3 regions of the Stenotrophomonas sp. FSL W7-1447 genome follow, and region 2 is predicted to be linked to each of the others. Evidence: predicted binding sites of a transcription regulator. Region 2 holds the regulator's gene; each other region holds the start of a gene.
The links. Region 2 encodes FliA, which starts transcription of late flagellar genes. Its sites were predicted from a motif close to TAAAGTTTNNCNNNCNNNGGCCGATAA; they were not measured.
Positions count from the first base shown of each region.

Region 1: the regulator FliA is predicted to act here: its motif matches at 2,296-2,322, upstream of NSQ78_RS06710 (methyl-accepting chemotaxis protein).
Region 3: the regulator FliA is predicted to act here: its motif matches at 1,658-1,684, upstream of NSQ78_RS06835 (methyl-accepting chemotaxis protein).

Region 1 covers NZ_CP150199.1:1,438,433-1,443,128, forward strand. The annotation lists gene NSQ78_RS06700 (helix-turn-helix domain-containing protein) at 1-46, opposite strand, end outside; gene NSQ78_RS06705 (aromatic alcohol reductase) at 108-1,055, shown strand; gene NSQ78_RS06710 (methyl-accepting chemotaxis protein) at 2,365-4,503, shown strand; gene NSQ78_RS06715 (EAL domain-containing protein) at 4,559-4,696, shown strand, end outside.
Region 2 covers NZ_CP150199.1:2,266,525-2,271,220, forward strand. The annotation lists gene NSQ78_RS10625 (chemotaxis protein CheA) at 1-1,024, opposite strand, end outside; gene NSQ78_RS10630 (protein phosphatase CheZ) at 1,027-1,632, opposite strand; gene cheY (chemotaxis response regulator CheY) at 1,632-2,024, opposite strand; gene NSQ78_RS10640 (RNA polymerase sigma factor FliA) at 2,082-2,825, opposite strand; gene NSQ78_RS10645 (P-loop NTPase) at 2,822-3,709, opposite strand; gene flhF (flagellar biosynthesis protein FlhF) at 3,696-4,696, opposite strand, start outside.
Region 3 covers NZ_CP150199.1:1,472,103-1,476,798, forward strand. The annotation lists gene NSQ78_RS06820 (hypothetical protein) at 1-102, opposite strand, end outside; gene NSQ78_RS06825 (hypothetical protein) at 310-609, opposite strand; partial or broken gene NSQ78_RS06830 (ribonuclease inhibitor) at 1,041-1,245, opposite strand; gene NSQ78_RS06835 (methyl-accepting chemotaxis protein) at 1,716-3,938, shown strand; gene NSQ78_RS06840 (glycine zipper 2TM domain-containing protein) at 4,104-4,472, shown strand.

The DNA of each region.
Region 1 (4,696 bases), 830 kb from region 2:
CTTCTCTACGGAGATTGTCTGACGGCAGTATCACGCGTGTGCCCATCTTTCGCGCCAGTTCACGGGCTGGCAGTATACCGGAAAGACAAGCTGAAGTGAGTGCAGTGATGAATAATGTGAATTATGACGTTAAGTCGAGAAATATTCTTGTATTGGGAGCGGGTGAGCTCGGTATGCCGGTGCTGCGCAGTCTGGCGCGTCGTGCGAAGGAAGTTGATGGAGCAAAAATAAGTGTCCTGCTTCGCGAAAGTGCCGTCAAATCGGGCGATCCGTCCAAGCAGAAGGATATTTCAGATATTCGTAATGCGGGTATCGAAATTGTGCTGGGGGATTTGGTGGATGACTCGATCGATGAGTTGGCTTCTCTCTTCTCCCGCTACGATACTGTGATCGGCTGTGCTGGCTACGCTGCGGGCATCAACACGCCTATGAAGCTTGCCAAGGCCGCGCTCCAGTCTGGCATTCCGCGCTACTTCCCATGGCAGTTCGGGGTGGACTTCGAGGCGATCGGTCGTGGTGGTCCGCAGGATATCTTCGATGCGCAGCTGGACGTTCGCGAGTTGCTGCGGTCGCAAGACAGGACCGATTGGGTCATCATCTCGACAGGTATGTTCATGAGCTACTTGTTTGAGCCCGAGTTTGGCGTGGTTGATCTCGAGAACAGTGAGGTCCACGCGCTGGGTAGTCTTGATAATGCTGTTACGCTAACAACACCCGATGATATTGGCCGCCTAACTGCGGAGATCGTGTTCTTTGATCCAACGATTCGTAATGAGATTGTCTTCTTGGCTGGCGACACCGTCACCTATGGTGAAGTTGCGGATAAATTGGAGGCTGGTCTTGGTCGATCCTTCAAGCGTTCCGTCTGGACGGTGCCTTTCCTCTTGGAAGAGCTGAAGAACGATCCCAAGAACATGATGCGCAAATACCGGGCTGCATTCGCCATCGGCCGCGGCATGTCTTGGTCGAAGGCCGGGACATTTAATGAGCGCGAAGGCATTCCGGTCACGGACGTGTCAGCGCTGATCGCCGCTGAGCTGGGAGGTGTTAAATAGCTTGCCTGGGCTAGTCGTCGTCCTCGCTGGGCAACTGGCGGTAGAGAGGTAGTCCTTGCTAGATCTGCGGCGAGTTACTTGAGGTGCTGATCGCAGCGTCTGTTTAGTAATGCCAAGTGGTTCCACAGATTAGGTGGGAGTCATGTGTGTCCCTGAGGTCCGCTACTTGCGCTGATTCAGGAGCCGCTCAGCGCCGGATAGCCCACCTGCGATGAGCGAGCGATGCCGCTTGGCGGTTGATTTTGATAGGCGGTCGGCCTGAAGTTCACTTCATGTTGCCTCCAACACCGAGGTATCACGCCAACGCGGCCGCCCTCCGGGGCGGACCGCGGCTTTGATGACACCAGGAGAGAGCTTGTGCGTACCGAGCTCCAGTTGTAGACGGAGCTAGATTCTCCGCCACGGGCATCGAGGAGGCCGTCAAGTAGCTGGGAGTGCCGAAGGGCTCGTTCTGCTACTACTTCGACAGCAAGGAAGCCTACGACCTTGTCCATCTGAGCGATCAGCCCAAGGGGGCTAGACTGCCCCAGCGGCACTCAAAGGCGCTCTGGTCGAGCCAGGCATCCATGAACTCTCCAGCAAGCACGCTCAGTCAATAGTTGAGCCCAGAGAGATCGCTCTGTTCAAACCTCTTCGCGTGACAGCTTGCTGGCGAACGGCTCTCGTACGAATCGAAGGCTGTTGAGGATTCTCTCCAATCCAAGTCCAAAGAGGAAATAATTGAGCCAAGATTTCGTCTCTCGGGTCAGCAAGTGCATATTCGACTCGGGGTGCCAGCTCATCTAAGTAGTGACGCACTTACCAGCCCATCGCGCTCCAAATGGCGAAACCTACGGGTCAGCATGCGTTGTGTAATCCCGTGCATCCGACGTCCGATCTCTGCAGGACGAAGCCAACCATTGAAGCCGAGTTGGTTATGCGTGTGTATCCCTGCCTCCGTCCGGGAATATCCATTCAATGGGAGATGGTCAGGGGCAATGTGGACCTCTCCCCTGACAGGAGGCGCCGCCTGCCTCGAGGGGGGCATGTCCTTGCCTTCGCTGGCAACTATGGACAAGTCATGGACAAACGAAAGATACATGTTCCTGCTGATTTCGATGGCGCGCAGCTGTAAACGGGCAGGACCGACTCTTTGGATACGCAGCGCCTGTCAAGAAAGGTGGTGAACGTCGCGCAATGTCGCTTATATGGTGGTCATTGCGAAAAGTCCAGGTGGGGTGCTACTCCGCTGTGGGAGGGCTAAGGTTGTGCCGGATGGGGCCGATCACTGGCCCGCTGACGTTGTCGGCCAGGAGCCAACTCCTCCCCCATGAAAGGTGTGAATGTGAAGAATTTCTTGATGCGGTTCAGGGTCGGTACCCGCTTGAGTGCCGCCTTCGCTATCTTGATCGCGGTTGCGATGTCCATCGTTGCGTCCGGTCTTTGGACGCTGTCCCGTGCTGAGCGAAGCATGGACTCGATAGTCAAAGAGAGCATGGAGCGCATTCGACTCTCCAAATCCATGGCAAGCGCGAACATGCAGATCAGTATCTCGTTGCGTGAACTGATCATGCTGCAGGACAAGGATGTCCAGGCATCCTTGATGCGAAAGATCGCCGAGCAGCGGAAGGTGTACGACGAGGCTCGTGATGCCCTCTACGCAACCCCTGCCGACGAGGAAGGGAAGAGGATTCGTGCCGTCATCACCGAAAAGCGACTCGCAGCGCGTCGGGTCAATGACTCAGTTGTCGAGGCGGCCTCGCAGGGTGACGTAGTTCAGGCTACTAAGCTTCTCGCAGAAGGAGATGTGCTCCTCAATGAGTGGCAAGCTGCCATCTTTGCCAACGCGGAGCTTCAGGAGCGCTTGGCGGACGCAAGCTATCGTGAGGCACAAGCCGCGAGCGCCAGCGGTCGCACGATGCTTATCACAGCCGGGCTTCTCGCGATCGTGCTCAGCATCGCGTTGGCAATTGCGATCACGCGCAGTTTGACCGTTCCTTTGGAGCAAGCCACAAGAACTGCCAATGCCATTGCATTGGGGGGCATCGAGAACTTAATCAAGGTGGAGGGACGAGACGAGACAGCAGCACTGTTGAGAAGCATGAGCGCGATGCAGGATCGCATCAAGGCTCTCATCGCTGATCAGGAGGAAATGGCCTCTGCTCAGGCCGAAGGGCGGACGTCCCATCGTATTGATAGCTCCCGTCATCCGGGTGCCTTTGGCCAGCTCGCAATTGACACCAACGCCATGGTTGAGCGCTCCAACATGCTGATCGAACAGATCGTCGACATCGCTCAGCATTACGCGATAGGGGACATGAGCGTACGGATGGAGGCTCTGCCCGGAGATCAGACCGCTATCACAGAAGCTATGGAGACCACACGAAGCAATTTGTTGGCGATCAACGAGGAGATTCGTCGTCTTGTTCAAGCCGCGGCATTGGGGGACTTTTCACAACGCGGAACTTCAGATGGCTTTAGTCACAGCTTCCGAGAGATGATTGATAACCTTAACCAGATGTTCGACGTCAGCGACCGAAGCCTTTCGAGTATCGCGAGTCTGCTGGGGGCGGTGGCTCAAGGCGATCTGACCTACCGTGTAGCCGGCCAGTTCAGTGGCGTTTTCGCCAAAATGCGTGATGCCGCGAACTCCTCCTCGGAGCAGCTTGGCAGCATCGTACGAGGCATCCAGGACGGAGCCGGAGTCATTCGGGTGTCCGCCGCGGAAGTGAGCAAGGGAAGCTCGGACCTGTCACGTCGCACGGAGCAGCAGGCGGCGAACCTGGAGGAGACGGCTGCGTCGATGGAGGAGTTGACTTCCACGGTGCGCCAGAACGCGGATCATGCCTTGCAGGCTAGCAAACTCGCTTCGGACGCTGGTGAACTTGCCCTTCAGGGGGGCCGCGCCGTTGATCGGGCAATGGAAAGGATGGAAAAGGTTGAGGGGTCGTCTCAGCGCATCGCAGACATCACCACGGTGATCGATGGGATTGCCTTCCAAACCAACATACTAGCGCTGAACGCGGCCGTGGAGGCTGCTAGGGCAGGGGACCAAGGTCGGGGGTTTGCAGTGGTTGCAAGCGAGGTCCGGACGCTGGCCCAGCGCAGCGCTGAGGCAGCGAAGGAGATCAAGCAACTCATTGATCGCTCGGTCCAGGATGTGGTCGACAGCTCGAACGAGGTCCGGCAGACGGGGGCCACCATCCATCAGGTCGTTGAGAGCGTCCAGCGCGTACGCGACATGATCACGGAGATATCCGCAGCCTCCCAAGAACAGACTGCGGGCATTGAACAGGTTAACCAGGCGGTGATGCAGATGGACGAGGTGACACAGCAGAATGCTGCATTGGTGGAAGAGGCCTCAGCAGCAGCCGGTGCCGTCGAAGACCAGGCCGATGGGCTTGCTCAGGCAGTCGCATTCTTTAAGGTAAATACTGAGTTCCGCCTCCGTTTGGTTCACGCCAGTTGAGTCCGATCCCGCCGGATAGCAATCTGTCCGGCGGGTCCTAACCCCGGAGTCAGGAATGCGCAAGTCATCCGCTAAGCGGCGATCTTTGCGATGGGCACTTCTCCGTTCAGCGCCTTTTCTTCTGGGGATAGCCGTGGTCGCGAGCACTCTGGCGGCGGCCCAGTTGGCAGTCACGCAGCGGGCTAAAGTTGAA
Region 2 (4,696 bases):
GCGGGTCGGCCAGGGCCTCGACCAGGTTGCGGTCGAGTTCGGTCTCGGCGCCGATCAACTCCAGGTCCACTTCCTTCTTCAGCGAGCGGGCGACATCGCGGGCGACCTTGGGAAAGCGCGAGAACACCTTGCCCACCGGCTGCATGCGGGTGCGCATCACCGCCGACTGCAGGCGCGCGGTGGCGATGTCCAGGGTGGACACGGCGCGGTCCAGCTCCTCGTCGCGCAGGCGGGCACGCAGGGTCTTGAGCCGGTTGCGCGACAGCACCAGTTCGCCGATCAGATTGACGATCGCATCCAGGCGCTTGGTGTCCACGCGCACGGTATGTTCCGCCTCGGCCAGCGGCTTGGCGGCCGGCTTGGGCGCCGGCGCGCCGGTGCGGCCGCCGGGCGTGGGGCAGCGAGCGGCGCCGGCTACCGCAGCGGCAGGCCTGGCGCCGGGTGCGGCGCCACCGTGCAGCTGGTCGAGCAGGGCCTCGAATTCGTCTTCGCTGATCAGGCCGTCGTCGGTCTTCTTGGCCGGTGCGACCGCGGTCGGGGCGTTGCCGCCGTGCAGCTGGTCAAGCAGGGCTTCGAATTCGTCGTCGGTGATCAGGTCACTGCTACCGGCTGCCGGAGCGGCGGCGACAGGCGCCGCCGCGGTGCCACCGTGCACATCGAACTGGGCGATCAGGTCCGGCGGTGCATAGCCCGGTTCGGTGCCGGACGACACGGCGTCCAGCATCGACTGCAGGTAGTCCAGCGATTGCTGCGCGGCGTCGAAGTGGTGCGCCTGCAATACGGCCTGGCCGGCGCGCGCGGCGCCCAGCGCTTCCTCAGCAGCGTGGCACAGCTCGACCATCGCGGTGACGCCAAGGAAGCCGGCGCCACCCTTGAGCGTGTGGTAGCCGCGGAACACCGCGTTCAGCTGTTCGCCGTCCTGCGGTGCCTGCTCCAGCGACACCAGCTGTTCGCCGAGGCGATCCAGGATCTCCTGTGCCTCGATGATGAAATCGGCAGTGATGTCGTCGGATACCGCGCTCATGCTTACAGCCCCAGATCCGACAACAGGTCGTCGGCGTCGTTCTGCGAGACCGCGTGGCGGTCCAGTCCCTTCAGTGCCGGCCCGGCCAGTTCCGGGTCGGTGCGATGCTGTTCCGGCGGCAGGCCGAGCGCGCCGAAGCCTTCGTGCACGCGGCGGACGATGCCGACCACGCGACGGATGATCTGCCCGGTCAGGTCCTGGTAGCTCTGGGTCAGGGCGATCTCGGTCAGGTTGTGGCGGATGCGCTCGAGCTGCGCGTCCTGGCCCGGCTGCAGGCCTTCGGCGCGCAGCTGCTCGGTCAGGCTGCGGCATTCCTCGGCCAGGTCCAGGGTGCGGTGCGTGGCCTGTTCGGTCATCGCCACCACATGGTCCAGGCGTGCGCAGGCATCGTCCAGTTCGCCGGCCTCGCTGGGCACGGTCGGCAGTTCGCCCAGGGCCTGCCCGAGCTCGCGGGCCAGCCGCGAGAGGCCGCTCATCATCGGCTGCGTGCGCAGCGCGACCAGCCCGTCGATGCGTTGACGCCACGCGGCTTCATCGCCGGACTCCAGCGCGTCCAGGGCTTCCTGCAGGCGCAGGGCGAGGGCGTTCCTGTCGACCGTGGTATCCATCAGGCGCTGGCCGCCAGGCGTTCGAAGATCTTGCCGAGCTTTTCTTCCAGCGTCTGCGCGGTGAACGGCTTGATGATGTAGCCGTTCACGCCGTTCTGGGCCGCTTCGATGATCTGCTCGCGCTTGGCTTCGGCGGTGACCATCAGCACCGGCAGGGTCTTCAGCTTGGCGTCGGCGCGGATCGCCTTGAGCAGTTCGATGCCGGTCATCACCGGCATGTTCCAGTCGGTGACCACGAAATCGAACGGCTGGCTCTGCAGCAGCGACAGCGCGGCATGCCCGTCCTCGGCTTCGGCGGTGTTGGTGAAGCCAAGATCGCCCAGCAGGTTCTTGACGATCCGACGCATGGTCGAGAAGTCGTCGACGATCAGGATGCGCATGTTCTTGTTCAAAGCAGAGTTCCTTTGTTGTTCATTCCGGGCGGCCGGGGGCAGCCGCCTCGGGCATGTTCACTCTTCCAGGCCGGCGTCCGCCGCCTCGAAAATCTTCAGCCGTCCACGCAGGCGCAGCACGGCCTGGCCGTGGATCTGGCAGACCCGCGATTCGCTCACGCCGAGCACCGCGCCGATCTCCTTCAGGTTCAGTTCCTGCTCGTAGTAGAGCGAGAGCACCAGCTGTTCGCGCTCGGGCAGGTGGCCGATGGCCTTGCCCAGCTCGCGACCGAACTCGCCACGCTCCAGCACCTGTTGCGGGGTCGGGCCGCCCTGGGCGACGGTGTCCAGCTCGCCCTGGTCTTCGATGCGCGATTCCAGGCTCAACACCTGGCCGCGCGCGGCGTCTTCCATCAGGCGCAGGTACTCGGGCAGCGGCATCTCCATCGCGGCGGCGACTTCGGTGGCGCTGGCGGCGCGACCGCTGCTCTGTTCCAGGCGGCGGATGGTGGCGGCCGCATCGCGTGCGCGCCGGTGCACCGAGCGCGGCACCCAGTCGCCACGGCGGATCTCGTCGATCATCGAGCCGCGGATGCGGATCGAGGCGTAGGTCTCGAACGAGGCGCCCTGGTCGGCGTCGTAACTGCGCGAGGCTTCGATCAGGCCCATCATGCCGGCCTGGATCAGGTCGTCCACCTCGACGCTGGCGGGCAGGCGCGCGGCCAGGTGGTGGGCGATGCGCCGCACCAGGTCCGAATGCTGGGCGATGACATCGTTGGCCGCCGAGCGCTGGACTTCCCTGTACTGGGCTGCGCCTTTCATGCTGCCACCCCACGCTGCTTGAGGATGCGTTCGAGGAAGAACTCGACGCCACCGCGCGGTTCGGTCGGCGCCTGCCAGCGCGCGGTACGGCGTGCGATCTCGGTGATCGCCAGCGCCGACGGGCTGGACGGATAGGCCTTCACCACCGGTTGCTGGCGCTGCACCGACAGGCGCAGCCAGTCATCCTGCGGCACGCAGCCCAGGTAGTTCAGCGAGACGTCGGCCAGGAACTTCTCGCAGACGCGGGTCAGCTTTTCGTACAGCACGCGGCCCTCGTTGGGGTCGCGGACCATGTTGGCCACCACCTGGACGCGGTCCACGCCCCGTTCGCGCGACAGCACCTTGATCAGCGCGTAGGCGTCGGTGATGGACGCCGGCTCGTCACAGACCACCACCACGGTGTCCTGCGCGGCCTGGCAGAAGGTCAGCACGCCGTCGGTGATGCCGGCGGCGGTGTCCACCACCATGATGTCCAGCTCGCGTTCCAGTTCGGAGAACACATTGACCAGGCCGACGTGCTCGGCGGGGGCCAGCTCGGCCATGTGCCGGCGGCCGGACGCGGCCGGCACCACCAGCACGCCGTTCGGGCCTTCGACGATGACGTCGTCCAGCGAGCAGCGGCCGGCGACCAGGTCGGCCAGCGTAAAGGTGGGGTTCAAGCCCAGGATCACGTCGATGTTGGCCAGGCCGAGGTCGGCGTCCAGCAGCAGCGTGCGCTTGCCCATGCCGGCCAGCGCCACGGCCAGGTTGGCCGACACGTTGGTCTTGCCCACGCCGCCCTTGCCGCCGGTCACGGCAAGGGTGCGCACAGGGCCGAGCGGCTCGCTGCGGGTGGCCGACAGCGGGAAGGTCTTGGTCAGCTTGGCGTACTCACGCGACGGCATGGTTCAACTCCGGGTTGCAGGGCATATCGGCCGCTCGGCGCAAATCTTCAAGGCGAAGTACAAGATTGGCTGCACTGGCCCGGTGCAGGTCCTCCGGAACGTCCTGCCCATCGGTCACCCAGGTGATCGGCAGGGCGTGGTCCACGGCCACCGACAGGGCGTTGCCGAAGCGGCCGGTCTCGTCCAGCTTGCTCAGCACCAGGCCCTGCAGGTTGGCGGCACCGAAGCGGCGGACCACCTCGTCCATGTCGCCGAAGCTGGTGTTGGCCGGCAGCACCAGCAGGGTGCGGACCTGGCGCGCGGCGCGCAGCCACTGCAGCTGGGCGGCCAGCGCGCGGTCGCGCGGGCCCAGGCCGGCGGTGTCGATCAGCACCAGCTTGTAGTCCTTCAGGCGTTCCAGCAGCTGGTCCAGGTCGGTGCCGCTGTTGGCCTCGTGCACGGCGATACCGAGCTGGCGGCCGTAGCCATACAGCTGCTCGCGGGCGCCGATGCGGGTGGTGTCGGTGGTGACCAGGGCCACGTCACGCGGCGCATGCTTCTCGGCGAAGCGCGAGGCCAGCTTGGCGATGGTGGTGGTCTTGCCGGCGCCGGTCGGGCCCACAAGGGCGATCACGCCGCCTTCTTCCAGCGGGTCGACCGGGGCGATCGGCAGCTTGCGCGAGATCAGCCCCAGCATCAGGCCGCGGCCGCGGTGGGCTTCGGTTTCCAGCGGAATCTGCATGGCCACGTCGCGGGCCAGGCCGGCGTCGAAGCCGTACTCGTCCATCAGGTCCAGCGCGGTGGCGCGCACCGGGCAGCCGCGCAGGCGCTCGTCGGTGAAGCGGTTCATCTCGCGCTCGATCACCTGGCGCATGCCGGCCACTTCCTGGCGCAGCTGGCGGATCTCGGCGTCGTCCTGGGCGACCACCGTCAGCACCGGGGCCGGGGCCAGGGTGGGCGCCGGCGCGGCTTCGACGATGGCATCGGCCAATGCCGGTTCGGTGGCGG
Region 3 (4,696 bases), 790 kb from region 2:
CGCCCAGACCAAGATCCCTGAAACCACTGACGCGGTCCTGGCGAGATATTTTCCGATCTGCGCCCGATTGACACCGCCAAGCACCACATACTCGTGATCCATTTTGAGTCCCCTGTGTTCCATATGCGCACGATATCGGGAAATCGTCGCAAAAGGCGCGACTGGGTGCGTTTTAATTGAGGCCGATAAGAGGGGTGAGGGCGTGACCTGCGAATGAGCGGAGGTCACTTCCTTCCAGCTGTCACTGCACCTTAGCCGCTTTCCTCTGCAGTAGTAGGCGGAGGGCGAAGCTCCCCGCCTGGGATCGCCTCATCCAGGGTAATGCGGCGACAACCGATTCCAGTTGTCCACCACCCATGTGGTAACGGTTTGGCGTCCGGGTGCAGTGGACTTGAAGTGCTCTTTCAGCATCCACTCAACAATGAGACGGGTCTTGACAGGGAGGTCGACGCCATCTTTGCCGGTCAGGCTGTTGAGATAGAGCAGCATCTCATAGCCCTCATTGCGGCTGAGGTGATGGGCGTCGTCCGCTATCAGCTTAGGATTGTCGCCCTCAGAGACTCTCCAGCTGTATTCATAACGAAGTTCGGAACGCTTGATTGCAGGCATAGCATCGAGCTCCAAAAGATCCGGTTTGGATCAGGGGGGACTTGAGGCCGCCTGCAGCGGCAATCAAGGGGATGCGTCTGATGGTGTTGTCCTGGACGGCAAGCCGTCCAAGCCATCAGTGGAGAGGGAGCCTGGCCTGGATTCATTTGCCTGTTGCGGAATTGTTGCGACAGCCCTTCCTGCAACTCAACAACATTCGATTCCGTTGCTGCACAAAGGAATTTTCCCATAAGATCTCTCTGCACCCGTTCTGCTTCATCAGCGGGGTATGTTCGGCGGACTTGTCTTTGGACATGGGACTCGTGGATCAGGGCATCCGGCCGCGCCGGGCGGCAGCAGCAGCGGAGCGGGTACAGGGCCGTCCATGGTAACTGCTGGGGCCGGCGGGCGCCGCTGCGGTTGGCGGCCATTGGCCGTGAGGAGGCACGCAGTCAGGCCGGAACCAGGGTGATCTGCCGATGGCTGGCGATGATCTGCACGACGATCTCGAAACAGGTGGGGCCTTCGCCCCTGTTGCAGGGCCTGCAGCTGGTGGGCAATGGCCTGGGTATTGAAGCTGCCCGGTGTGTCCAGCTTTGCCTGCAGCCATTGGCGGGTGGTCTCCATGCCCAGCGCCGTGCGGCTGTGGGCGATATCGGCGGCCGGACGTCACACCGCCATCGCGATACACGTCCGTGGATGCCCGGCTTCGCCGTAAATCATCTGCATCAGCCCTATGGATATCAGAGGAACACTCCCGAGTAACACCGATTCGGAATTGCAGTGCAAGGGGCTACCGTCCGTAGTGGCGAAAAATCCATTTTTCATACATGAGGCGGAAGATGGGGCGGCGCGTGCCTCTGGTGGCTTTTTCGTTGCGGAAGTTTCTGCTGGATACCCGGTTGCCGTGCGCCGTCTCCGACCCGCAAAAATAAATCTCAGGGTGGCGTGAACCTCTGCTGGAAAAGGGGTGTCATAAAGGGCTGGGCTGTAGGGTCTATTTGTGCGCTACCTTCACAACGGTCTGCACAGTTTCATATTATTGGATCGAAATAAAAATATCGACCCATAAAGTTTCCCCTGGCTGCGCCGCCATCGATCGTACGGCCATGATCAAGGGAATTGAGATGCTCGCCTTACGCAACCTCCGAGTAGGATCCCGGCTGGGTGCCGGGTTTGGATTGCTGCTGCTGTTCATCGTGGCCATCGTTGGCCTGGCGCTGTACGGAAATCATCTGAAGTCCGCCCAGTTCGAGAAAGTGGTGGACGTCAACATGGTGAAGATGCGGCTGTTGAACGACATGCTGGATACCAACAACGCGGTGTTGATGCACCGCCGGCTGATGGTGATCAAGCGCGGCGAGGATTTCGACAGGGATTATCAAAAGGCGCAGGAGCTGTCGCAGACCTACGACGGTATCTGGGCCCGGTACATCAAGATCCCGCGCGATGCCACCGGCGATACCCTGGTGGCGAAAATCGACGCGGCACGCAAGGCCACCGATGCTTCGACCCAGCATCTGCATGAGCGCATGAAGGCCGGTGATTTCGACGGTGCGGCCAAGGAACTGCTGGCCGAGCAAGGGCTGGCAACAGCGTGGAACGAGGCCATCTCGTCCCTGCTGCGGCATCAGGAGGCACTCACCGAGCGCAGCCGCGAGGAATACCGTTCAACCGAATCCTGGACCGGCACGTTGTCGATCGTGTTCGGTGTGCTGAGCCTGATACTGGGTTCGCTGGCCGCATGGGCCATCACCCGCAGCCTGACCCGCCCGTTGGAAGGTGCGGTGAAGCTGGCCGACGGCATCGCCAACGGGCGGCTCGACAACAGCATCGACGCGTCCGGCAACGATGAGGTGACGCAGCTGCTCAGGTCCATGCAGCGCATGCAGGCGCAGTTGCAGTCGGTGATGGCGGCGCAGGGCGAGCTGGCCCGCCAGCACGATGCAGGAAGCCTCAGCTATCGCATGGACGAGAGTGCCTTCCCCGGCGACTACGGGCGCATGGTGCATGAGACCAATGCGCTGGTTGGTTCGCACGTGCAGGTGCAGAACCGGCTGATCGAGGTGATGAAGCACTACGCCCGTGGCGACCTGTCGGTGGACATGGATGTGCTGCCGGGCGAGAAGGCGGCGATCACCCAGGCCATGGACGAGACAAAGACCAGCCTGTCGGCGATCAACGGTGAGATCCGCCGGCTGGCGACGGCAGCGGCGGCGGGTGACTTCAGCCTGCGCGGCGATGAAGATCGCTTCGCCCATGACTTCCGCGACATGGTGGCCGGGCTCAATCGCCTGATGAAGACCACCGACGAGAACCTGGTGCAGGTGTCGACCCTGCTGCAGGCGATCTCGCGCGGTGACCTGACCGTGCGCATGCAAGGCGACTTCCACGGTGTGTTCGCCCGCATGCGCGATGACTGCAACGCCACCGTCGATCAGCTCACGCAGATTGTAGGCCGCATCCAGGCCAGCGCATCCAGCATCAACCTGGCAGCAGGCGAGATTGCCTCGGGCAACACCGATCTGTCGCGGCGCACCGAGCAGCAGGCGGCGAACCTGGAAGAGACAGCCGCGTCGATGGAGGAACTGACCTCCACCGTGAAGCAGAACGCCGAGCACGCACGCCAGGCCAACCAGCTCGCGATCGGCGCGCACGGTGTCGCCTCGCAGGGCGGCGAAGTGGTCGGGCAGGTGGTCACCACGATGTCGGCCATCGAAGCCTCGTCGAAGAAGATCGCTGAGATCATCTCGGTCATCGATGGCATTGCATTCCAGACCAACATCCTGGCCTTGAATGCGGCGGTGGAGGCTGCGCGTGCTGGCGAGCAGGGCAGGGGCTTTGCGGTGGTGGCCAGTGAGGTGCGCACGCTGGCACAGCGCTCGGCCGGCGCGGCCAAGGAAATCAAGGGCCTGATCGAGGAGTCGGTCGGCAAGGTCGCCGATGGATCGGCGCTGGTCCGCCAGGCCGGCATCACCATGGGCGAGATCGTGGCCTCGGTGCAGCGCGTGACCGACATCATGGCCGAGATCTCTGCCGCATCGCAGGAGCAGAGCTCGGGCATCGAACAGGTCAACCAGGCGGTGGTGCAGATGGACGAGACCACGCAGCAGAACGCGGCGCTGGTGGAAGAAGCCAGCGCGGCGGCACGTTCCATGGAGGAGCAGGCCAACCTGCTGGCCGAGGCGGTTTCGGTGTTCCGCACCGGTGCGGCGACGGCGGCCGCTGCGGCGCGCCCGGTTCTGGCCGCGGTCACCGCGAAGGTGACGCCGGTACGTAGGCCGGCGGTGCTGGCGCCACGCATCGAGCCGACGCTGGCGGCCAACGCAGGGGGTTGGGAAGAGTTCTAGCAGGGGAGCATGCCATCAGGGAGACGGCGCCCATCACGATGGCTGATCGTGATGGGCGCGGATTTTTTCCTGAACGCGCGATGGCCGGTGAGCTGCCCGGCACGCGCATTTCACCTCCGGTTGCCAGGCCCGGGAGGACACTTGCGCCATACCGGAACTCAGGAGATGGCGATGAAGACCTCGACCCGATTGCTTGTGCTGGGCACCCTGCTGGCGGCATCGTCGGTGGCCGGCGCACAGACCTATGGGCCGCGCGACGAAGGACGCCGCTTCAACGACGGCAGCCGCGTGGTCTGCAAGAACGTGGAAGTGCAGCGCAACTCACGCGATCCCAACCGTATCGCCGGTACGGCCACCGGCGCGGTGATCGGCGGCCTGCTGGGCAACCAGGTGGGCGGCGGCAATGGCAAGAAGCTCGCCACCGTGGCAGGCGCCGTGGCCGGTGGTGCGGCGGGCCGGCAGATCCAGGGCAACCAGCAGCAGAAGAACGGCGATCGCGTGGTCGAACGCCGCTGCGAACGCGTCTATCGCTGATCGGTTGCTGTCACACCATTTAGCCCTTCCACATCGCAGTATTCGAACGCCGGCCCTGCGCCGGCGTTCGTCGTTTCGGACCGGTATCGCTGGCTCCAGTGTCGTGCCTATACTGCGCCGACTCAACGGATGAACGCCCAGTGAACGAATCGGCTCCAGCTCCCCAACCGGCACCGATAGCCGGGCATGACCCGATACCGGAAGCGACTGCCCATCCCCATCGC